2 regions of the Enterobacter sp. CFEC122 genome follow, and region 2 is predicted to be linked to the other one. Evidence: predicted binding sites of a transcription regulator. Region 2 holds the regulator's gene; the other holds the start of a gene.
What was found. Region 2 encodes Fur, which represses iron uptake genes when iron is present. Its sites were predicted from a motif close to ATAATAATGAGAACNACTATCAA; they were not measured.
Positions count from the first base shown of each region.

Region 1 (4,910 bases), on a different contig from region 2:
GCCTCGTTAGGCGTGACGGCGCTGCTGGCGGCGACGCCCGCGCTGGTCGGGCGCGAGAACCTGATGCAGGCGGGGGCGATCACCATGCTCACCGTGCGCCTCGGCTCGGTGATTTCGCCGATGGTGGGCGGCCTGCTGCTGGCAACCGGCAACGTGGCGTGGAACTACGGCCTGGCCGCGGCGGGGACGTTTATCACCACGCTGACGCTGCTGCGCCTGCCGCTGCTGCCACCTCCGCCGCAGCCGCGCGAGCATCCGCTGAAGTCCCTGATGGCCGCGATTCGTTTCCTGTTCAGCAACCCGCTGATTGGCGGGATTGCGCTGCTCGGCGGCCTGCTGACGATGGCGAGCGCGGTGCGCGTGCTCTACCCGGCGCTGGCGGGCGAGTGGCAGATGAGCGCCTCGGAAATAGGCATTCTCTACGCCGCCATTCCGCTCGGTGCGGCCTGCGGGGCGCTGGCCAGCGGCAACCTGGCACAGAGCGCGCGGCCGGGGTTGATTATGCTGCTTGCCACGCTGGCCTCGTTTATCGCCATTGGCTTCTTCAGCCTGATGCCGGTCTGGGCGCTGGGGGTGATGTGTCTGGTGATCTTCGGCTGGCTGAGCGCCATCAGCTCGCTGCTGCAGTACACCCTGATCCAGACCCAGACGCCGGAAGGAATGCTCGGGCGCATTAACGGCCTGTGGACCGCGCAAAACGTCACGGGCGATGCCATTGGCGCGGCGATCCTCGGCGGTCTGGGGGCGATAATGACCCCGGCGGCGTCCGCGAGCAGCAGCGGGTTTGTGTTAGCAATGGTTGGTGTGATCTTATTGGTGGCGCTGGTGGAATTGCGCCGGTTCAGGCAGGAGAGTGTGGTGACCTTGTAGGTCGGGTAAGGCGGAGCCGCCACCCGACAAAACGCCCGGTGGCGCTGCGCTTACCGGGCCTACGGGGATCGTGCCTGTTATTTAAACATCGCATTCAAACGCTGCAACACCAGCATCGCGCTGTAATAATCCAGGCGGAACGTCTCGGTTCCCAACGCCCATACGCGCTTGTTTTTTACCGACGGCAGGTGCGCCAGCAGCGGGTTAGCGTAAATCGCCGCCACGTCTTTCTCGTCACCGGCAAACACAAACAGCCCTTCGCCGTTCAGCCCCGTCGCCAGGTTTTCACCGCCCAGCTGGATAATGTCGTGGCGCTTGCCCTGGCTTGTTGAGGTCTGCAACCCGGCAGGCAGGTCCGCCAGCGTAAAGCCCAGCTGGTGCAGCAGCTTGCCCTGCGCCGATTCCGTGGTCCACAGGTTGGCGGAATGCGCGGCGGCGGTGTAGACGATGGCGTTCACCGGCTGCGGCGGCAGCGTCATCTGCTGTTTCACCTGCGCGAGCTGTTTATCAAACGCGGCAATGCGCTCTGCGGCCTGCTTTTCGTGTCCGGTGATCGCGCCCAGCTGGGTCAGCAGCGCCTGCCAGCTCTTGTCGTCGTAGTTGATGATAAGTGTCGGCGCAATGGCGGAAAGCTGATCGTACAGCGCCAGCGCGGAATCCCCGCCGGTAGCGCTGATCAAAATCAGGTCAGGCATTTGCGCGGCCACCGCTTCAGCGCTGGGCTCGCCGATATACAGCCGGGCAACCTTGCGCTGCTTCGCGATATCGCCCCACTGGCGCAGGAAACCCTGTCCATCCGCCACGCGGTTGTTCGGCGTGGTCGCGCCGCTGGCGACGACCGGTGCGTCAATGGCCAGCAGGGAGCCGGTTAAGGTCACGCTGGTGGAGACAATGCGCGTCGGTTTGTGCTCAAGGGTATGTACCCCGCGGCTGTCGGTCACCTGACGCGGCCAGTCGGCGGCAGCGGCTGAGGTAAGTCCTAAAACAAAAAGTGATAATAAAAGCAGGGGATTACGGAAAACGGCAGGGAATTTCACAGCGCGGGATCCTGTTTTGTTGGAGATAATGCTTCTCATTTTCATGGTTGCCGCAACGGGATGCAAGCTTTTGTCGCACAAGTTATTTGCCCGACGGTTGACAGCGAAGCGATGTGGGATTAGGTTAGCCGACGAAAATATAAATGATAATCATTATTGATTCTTTTATCATTTTGAGGAGGATGATATGGATACGTCCCTGGCTGAGGAAGTTCAGCACGCCGCAACCACGCTGGAATCAGACCGTTTTTTCTTTATGTCACCTTACCGCAGCTTTACCACGTCAGGCTGCTTTGCCCGCTTCAGTGAACCCGCCGTCGGCGGTGACGATCCGGCGGGTCGCTTCCAGCAAAAATTAGCCCAGGCCTTCCGCACGGCAAAAGCCAGCGGTATTGCTCACCCGGTGATGGTGGGGGCGATCCCGTTCGACACCCGCAAGCCCTCGTCGCTGTTTATTCCGCAACGCTGGGAGACCTTTTCCCGTCCCGCACGTCAGCAGTCCGCACGCTATTTTTCCGGCGCGCAGGCCCTGAAGGTGACACAACGCGCCGAGATCCCGCCGCAGCCCGTCTTCGAAGAGATGGTCGCTCGCGCCGCGTCGCTGACCGCCACGCCGCAGGTGAACAAGGTGGTCCTGTCGCGCCTGATTGATATCGCGACCGACAAACGCCCGGACAGCGGCGCCCTGATGGAGCGCCTGATCGCCCAGAACCCGGCGAGCTTCAACTTCCACGTGCCGCTGGAAGACGGCGGGGTGCTGCTGGGCGCCAGCCCGGAGCTGCTGCTGCGCAAAGAGGGGGCGCACTTTAGCTCGCTGCCGCTGGCGGGCTCCGCGCGCCGTCAGCCTGACGATGTGCTGGATCGCGAGGCGGGCAACAAGCTGCTGGCCTCCGAAAAGGACCGTCACGAGCACGACCTGGTCACCCAGGCGATGAAGGCCATTCTGGCACCGCGCAGCCACCATCTCAGCATGCCTGATTCTCCTCAGTTGATTACCACGCCGACGCTGTGGCATCTGGCGACGCCGGTTGAAGGCGAGGCGCGTGAAAACGAGAACGCCCTGACCCTGGCCTGCCTGCTGCACCCGACTCCGGCGCTGAGCGGCTTCCCGCATCAGGCGGCGAAAGAGCTGATTGCCGAACTGGAGCCGTTCGACCGCGAGCTGTTCGGTGGCATCGTTGGCTGGTGCGACAGCGAAGGCAACGGCGAGTGGGTGGTGACCATCCGCTGCGCGCGTCTTCGCGAAAATACCGTTCGCCTGTTTGCCGGCGCGGGCATTGTGCCTGCCTCCTCCCCGGTGGGCGAGTGGCGCGAGACGGACGTGAAGCTCTCCACCATGCTCAACGTTTTTGGTTTGCACTAAGGAAGACTCATGACCATTCCCTTTACCCGCTGGCCTGAGGATTTTGCCCGCCGCTACCGTGAAAAAGGCTACTGGCAGGATCTGCCGTTGACCCACATCCTGACGGATCGGGCGGACAGCGATGCGGTGGCGATTATCGATGGCGATCGCCGTATTACCTACCGCGCGCTGAATCAGGCCGTAAACAACCTGGCCTCAGCCCTTCAGGCGCGAGGATTGCAGCGCGGCGAGACGGCGCTGGTGCAGCTTGGCAACGTGGCCGAGTTCTACATGACCTTCTTCGCGCTGCTGCAAATCGGCGTCGCGCCGGTGAACGCGCTCTTTAGCCATCAGCGCAGCGAGCTGAACGCCTACGCGGCGCAGATCAAACCCGCCGTGCTGATCGCCGATCGCGACCACGCGCTGTTTGCGGGCGATGACTTCCTCAACGCTTTCGTGGGTGAACACCGTTCGGTACGCGTCGTCCTGCTTCGCGGTGACGGGGGCGAGCATGCGCTGGAGGCGGCGATTACCCGCCCGGCGGACAATTTTATTGCCAACCCGACGCCCGCCGACGAGGTGGCGTTTTTCCAGCTCTCCGGCGGCAGCACCGGCACGCCGAAGCTGATCCCGCGAACGCACAACGACTATGACTACAGCATTCGTCGCAGCAACGAGATCTGCGGCATTACCGCCGAAACGCGTTACCTGAACGCGCTGCCCGCGGCGCATAACTACGCCATGAGCTCGCCGGGGTCGTTAGGCGTTTTTACCGCGGGCGGCTGCGTGGTGCTGGCGAACGATCCGAGCGCCACGCTCTGCTTCCCGCTGATTGAACAGCATCAGATTAACGTCACCTCGCTGGTGCCGCCTGCCGTCAGCCTGTGGCTGCAGGCGATTGCCGACGGCGCGGACAGCGCGCAGCTGAAATCCCTCAAGCTGCTCCAGGTGGGGGGCGCACGCCTCTCCGCCACGCTCGCGGCGCGCATTCCGGCTGAAATTGGCTGCCAGCTTCAGCAGGTCTTCGGCATGGCGGAAGGGCTGGTGAACTACACCGCGCTCGACGATGCCCCGGAACGCATCATCAACACCCAGGGCCGCCCGATGTGCCCGGACGACGAAGTGTGGGTGGCGGACGAGCACGGCAACCCGCTGCCGCGTGGGGAGGTCGGACGCCTGATGACGCGCGGCCCGTACACCTTCCGCGGCTATTTCAACAGCCCGGAACACAACGCCAGCGCCTTCGACGCCGACGGCTTTTACTGCTCCGGGGATCTGATCGCCATTGACGAGCAGGGCTACATCACCGTGCAGGGGCGCGAGAAAGATCAGATCAACCGCGGCGGCGAAAAGATTGCCGCCGAAGAGATCGAAAACCTGCTGCTGCGCCACGAAGCGGTGATCCACGCCGCGCTGGTGAGCATGGAGGACAGCCTGCTGGGCGAGAAGAGCTGCGCGTATCTGGTGGTGAAACAGCCCCTGCGCGCGGTGGAGGTGCGCCGCTTCCTGCGCGAGCAGGGCGTCGCCGAATTCAAGCTGCCGGATCGCGTAGAGAGCGTGGATGCGCTTCCGCTGACGCCGGTCGGCAAAGTCGATAAGAAACAGTTGCGCCTGTGGCTTGCTGAACGCGCCCGGGGCTGAGGAAAAGAGTATGGCCATTC
Region 1 covers NZ_JBRIQR010000002.1:313,321-318,230, forward strand. Annotated here, with positions in the region: gene entS (enterobactin transporter EntS) at 1-870, shown strand, start outside; gene fepB (Fe2+-enterobactin ABC transporter substrate-binding protein) at 948-1,907, opposite strand; gene entC (isochorismate synthase EntC) at 2,095-3,270, shown strand; gene entE ((2,3-dihydroxybenzoyl)adenylate synthase EntE) at 3,280-4,890, shown strand; gene ACVCAM_RS03365 (isochorismatase family protein) at 4,901-4,910, shown strand, end outside.
Region 1: a site for Fur is predicted at 2,045-2,067, ahead of fepB (Fe2+-enterobactin ABC transporter substrate-binding protein). Genes of this name have one in related genera too.

Region 2 (4,910 bases):
TTGTTCTCCTGAACAATCACATCGACGCCGTTCGCAGTCAGAACTTCCAGCACGGAGATAAAGGCCGGTTCAGACAGCGCATGGGTATCTTTCCCCACGTAGCAAGGACCGGTAACGCCATTTTTAGCGCGCTCTTCCGCAATGGCCTGAGCAATGGCCAGAATGTGCGGTTCGTTAAAGCTGTGGCGAGCCGCGCTGCCGCGGTGACCAGATGTACCAAACTTCACTGCGTGTTCTGCGTTGCCCACGACCGGCTTCAGCACGTAATACTGCGCGGTCAGCTGAGCGACGTTAATCAAATCGCTTTGTTGTGCAGGTTGGCCTGCACGGCTGTGATTTGCCATTACCGGGTCCTTCTGATGCAAGGGTTAAATTGTACCGCAAACCTTCTCAATCAATTCCGCCGGGAACTGCATGGACTGCATGATATGTTCAATCATGCTGCACTTGCGGCCCGTATTGGTATTGGTGATCACCCAGTACGGGGTGCCAGGAACATGTTTGGGTTTGGTTTGATTGCCATTTTGCAGCAGCGTCTGCTCGTCGCCCGCGAAGTAGACGCGAGTACGACCGTGCAGCGACTCGGTCGCTTCAGCAAACGCTTTGTTATCCAGTGAATAAAGTGTAGACAGCACCAGCATAAAGCGGTTAACCGCCTTTTTTTGCTCCGCATATTCATCGGAGAGCAGCAGCTCGCGCATCGCGCGCACTTTATCTTTTGCCGGTGTCACGGCAGGTTTTGCTTGTGCAACAACGCTTGGCTGAGACACGACATCTTTGGTGACTGGGGTAGCAGGCTGTGAAGCGGCGGAAATTTTAAGCATGCGCCGTAAAATGTCGGACGCGCTCTCCCCGATATGCCGCGTCTGGCTGGCAATATACTGATAGAGTTCGTCATCAACTTCGATTGTTTTCATCTTAATCCAGTGCGATATCTTATCTGAATACAAGTCATTGGGATTATAAGGTCAAATCCCAACAGCGGATAGCGTCAAACCAGGTTGGCGGCAAAAGTCAGATTAAACTGGAACCTTGCAGCCGGGCGGCAGAATGGTCAACATGATACCCTAACCTGACATACGTAAAAAAAGAACTTTGCCATGAAATTGAATACCCGAGCGCAAACTGCACAATCGCCGAACAATAATTCTCCCATCGTACTGGTTCACGGGCTTTTTGGCAGCCTGGATAACCTGGGCGTGCTGGCGCGCGAGCTGGTTACCGACCACGATATTCTTCAGATCGATATGCGCAATCATGGTCTTTCCGGCCGTTCCGACGAGATGACCTACGCCGCGATGGCGCAGGATCTGCTGGATACGCTGGATGCCAACCACTTGCAAAAGGTGACCCTCATCGGGCATTCAATGGGCGGTAAAGCGGTGATGGCCCTGACGGCGCTGGCCCCGGAGCGTATTAACGGCCTGGTGGTGATTGATGTTGCGCCCGTGGATTACGACGTCCGCCGTCACGACGAAATTTTTGCCGCCATCAATGCGGTCACCGAAGCGAGTGCCGCGACGCGTCAGCAGGCGGCTGCCGTCATGCGTGAGCATCTTGATGAAGAAGGCGTCGTCCAGTTCCTGCTGAAGTCGTTTGTTGACGGCCAGTGGCGTTTTAACGTGCCGGTGCTCTGGAACCAGTACAACAATATCGTGGGCTGGGAAACCGTGCCCGCCTGGCCGCACCCTACCCTCTTTATTCGCGGCGGTAACTCCCCTTATGTTACCGACGCGTACCGCGACGCCATACTGGCGCAATTCCCGCAGGCTCGCGCCCACGTCATTGCCGGAGCCGGGCACTGGGTGCATGCGGAAAAACCTGACGCCGTGCTGCGCGCCATTCGCCGCTATCTTGCTGATACTGCAAATTGATTAAAAAGAGAGCGACTGGAAGGCTGCGGGCTTCCAGTCGTTGGCGCGCCGTTTTTGGTGATGTATGATGGCGCGCTTATCGCCCGGGCATTAGCAGGGCGGCGTGTTTCCCCCGAAGTCTCAGAATCATGGCCAAAGAACAAACGGACCGTACGACACTAGATCTGTTCGCGAATGAGCGTCGCCCGGGACGACCGAAGACGAATCCGCTTTCGCGCGATGAACAGCTGCGTATCAATAAACGCAATCAGCTTAAACGCGATAAAAATCGTGGGCTTAAGCGTGTCGAACTGAAGCTCAACGCCAACGCGGTCGATGCGCTTAACGAGCTGGCCGACGCGCGAAATATTAGCCGCAGCGAGCTCATTGAAGAGATGTTGATCGCCCAGCTTGAGATGCTGCGCAGCCAAGCATAAGTCTGAAAATTCCCTTAATTACCCTTTTCATGTAGCACAGAGTGCAGTCCTGCGCGATAGCTGTTTCCGCAGGGTTGCCAGTTCTGCTATTATTGCCCTTATCCGTGGCCGAATTGCGCCACCATACTATTAAGTTTCAAGAGGTTATTTTACTCATGGCAATCATCGGCATTTTCTTTGGCAGTGATACCGGCAATACCGAAAATATCGCGAAAAACATTCAAAAACAGCTCGGTAAAGACGTTGCTGATGTGCATGACATCGCCAAGAGCAGCAAAGAAGATCTCGAAGGCTATGACATTCTGCTGCTGGGTATTCCGACCTGGTACTACGGCGAAGCCCAGTGCGACTGGGATGATTTCTTCCCGACGCTGGAAGAAGTGGACTTCAACGGTAAGCTGGTTGCCCTGTTTGGCTGTGGCGACCAGGAAGACTACGCCGAGTACTTCTGTGACGCGCTGGGTACCATCCGCGACATCATTGAGCCGAATGGCGCTGTGATCGTCGGCCACTGGCCAACCGCCGGTTACCACTTCGAAGCGTCCAAAGGCCTGGCCGATGACGATCATTTCGTGGGTCTGGCCATCGACGAAGACCGTCAGCCAGAACTGACTGCAGAGCGCGTCGAGAAATGGGTTAAGCAGATCCGTGAAGAACTGCACCTGGACGATATTCTCAACGCCTGATTTTTATCGCGGCGCAACGGCGGTTGCGCCCGCGCACCAGGTCAAACCGATTAAATTAATTGCTACAATCTTTTAACTTTTTCGCCCAGACCTGTACAATGTCTCCCTGATAAAATGTGGTTTTCCACCGAGCAAGTTTGTTGGTGATACCCCATTTTTATAAGCATATTTTGCCTGAGACTTGCAGTTTTCATTTAGCCATGGCAGTTCTATAATGAGACGCATTATCCCGGGTGCATTTTCTGTCACTTCCTACAGAAGTGAATCGTTTAGCAACAGGACAGATTCCGCATGACTGACAACAATACCGCATTAAAGAAGGCTGGCCTGAAAGTTACGCTTCCTCGGTTAAAAATCCTCGAAGTGCTTCAGGGTCCAGACAATCACCATGTCAGTGCGGAAGACCTTTATAAACGTCTTATCGACATGGGTGAAGAGATTGGGCTGGCTACCGTCTATCGCGTGCTGAACCAGTTTGATGACGCGGGCATTGTCACCCGTCATAATTTCGAAGGTGGTAAATCTGTCTTCGAACTGACCCAGCAGCAGCACCACGATCACCTGATCTGCCTCGACTGTGGCAAGGTCATTGAATTTAGCGATGACTCTATCGAAGCGCGCCAGCGTGAAATCGCCGCGCGTCACGGCATCCGTCTGACCAACCACAGCCTGTACCTTTATGGTCACTGCGCTGAAGGCGATTGCCGCGAAAATGAACATGCGCATGACGCAAAATAAGTGAGTGTTCATACTCTGAGCCAGCCGTAAGGTTGGCTTTTTTTTGCCAGAAAAAAGCCCTGTGGCACAGTGCCACCGGGCGTAAAGCAACTTATTTATTATTATTGCGTATCTCGTTCCAGATCTTATCGCAACGCTTCGCCACTTCCTGATCGTTACCGGTTTTACGTGCCTGGATACAGGCCTGGTAATCCATCACGCGGACATTCTCCTGCGTCGCGAACTGCTCGTGCGCTTTCTCTTTCTTCAGCACGTTCAGCACGCTCTGGCAGGCTTCAATTTTCTCCGGCGATCCTTCCGCAGTATTAATGCAGGCGCTGTAGGCCTCCTTGAGGCGGGAGTCCTCTTTCGGTGCCTGAGTCTGGGCACACGCCACCAGCCCCGATGCCAACAGCGCGACGATTACGATTTTTTTCATCATTTGCAGTCTCCGGTCCGGCGGGATCTAACCCGCCGGACGATTCATCAGAAGATGGTGAACGGTGCGATAACCATGAATTTCACGTCACGTTCATCCTGGAAGATGTTGCCGTAACCGCCCGCGTAGCTCGGGATATCGGAGTGGTTGTCGTACTGGGTGAAGTGCAGTTTGAACATCGTGCCTTTCGCGCGGCCATCCTGCAGGGTATAGATAGCATCCAGGCTGTAGGAAGACTCTTTCAGGCGATAGTTTGGATCGTAGTAAGCATCCGGTGTTGCCATGTCGGCAGGTTTTGCATCCCAGGCGTAAGCGTAAGAAGCGCCCACGGCCCAGCCCGGCAGGTTCCAGTTTTTCAGGTCATACATCGCGCCGAAGAAGACCGCTTTCTCACCGTCGGCGTTGAAGTCGGAGCGGTTATCCCACCAGATATCAAGACGACCGTTGGAGGAAGCATAGGTCGGGGTCATACGCTGCAGGAAGTAGCCCTGCTGCCCTTCCGCTTTCACCCATGTGCCTTCCAGACGTAAATCAACCTGACCGACCTTGTAGCCGAAGGTTAACGCCTGCAGCCACGCGGTGCCGTCGTAGATATCATTGACGCCACCGTTACTGACTTTGTCGCGCGTACCGTAGAACTGGTAGCTGGTACTCAGCGGGCTACCCGCAATATCAAACTTATAGCTGGCCTTGGCAAAGTATTGATCGATATAGCCTTGCGCCTGGCCGAATGCCGCTTCGAGAACCAGATCGTTTTTGAAGTCGTATTTCGCACCCA
Region 2 covers NZ_JBRIQR010000053.1:19,544-24,453, forward strand. Annotated here, with positions in the region: gene pgm (phosphoglucomutase (alpha-D-glucose-1,6-bisphosphate-dependent)) at 1-344, opposite strand, end outside; gene seqA (replication initiation negative regulator SeqA) at 369-917, opposite strand; gene ybfF (esterase) at 1,101-1,874, shown strand; gene ybfE (LexA regulated protein) at 2,003-2,290, shown strand; gene fldA (flavodoxin FldA) at 2,446-2,976, shown strand; gene fur (ferric iron uptake transcriptional regulator) at 3,268-3,714, shown strand; gene chiQ (ChiQ/YbfN family lipoprotein) at 3,806-4,132, opposite strand; partial or broken gene ACVCAM_RS23940 (OprD family outer membrane porin) at 4,180-4,910, opposite strand, start outside.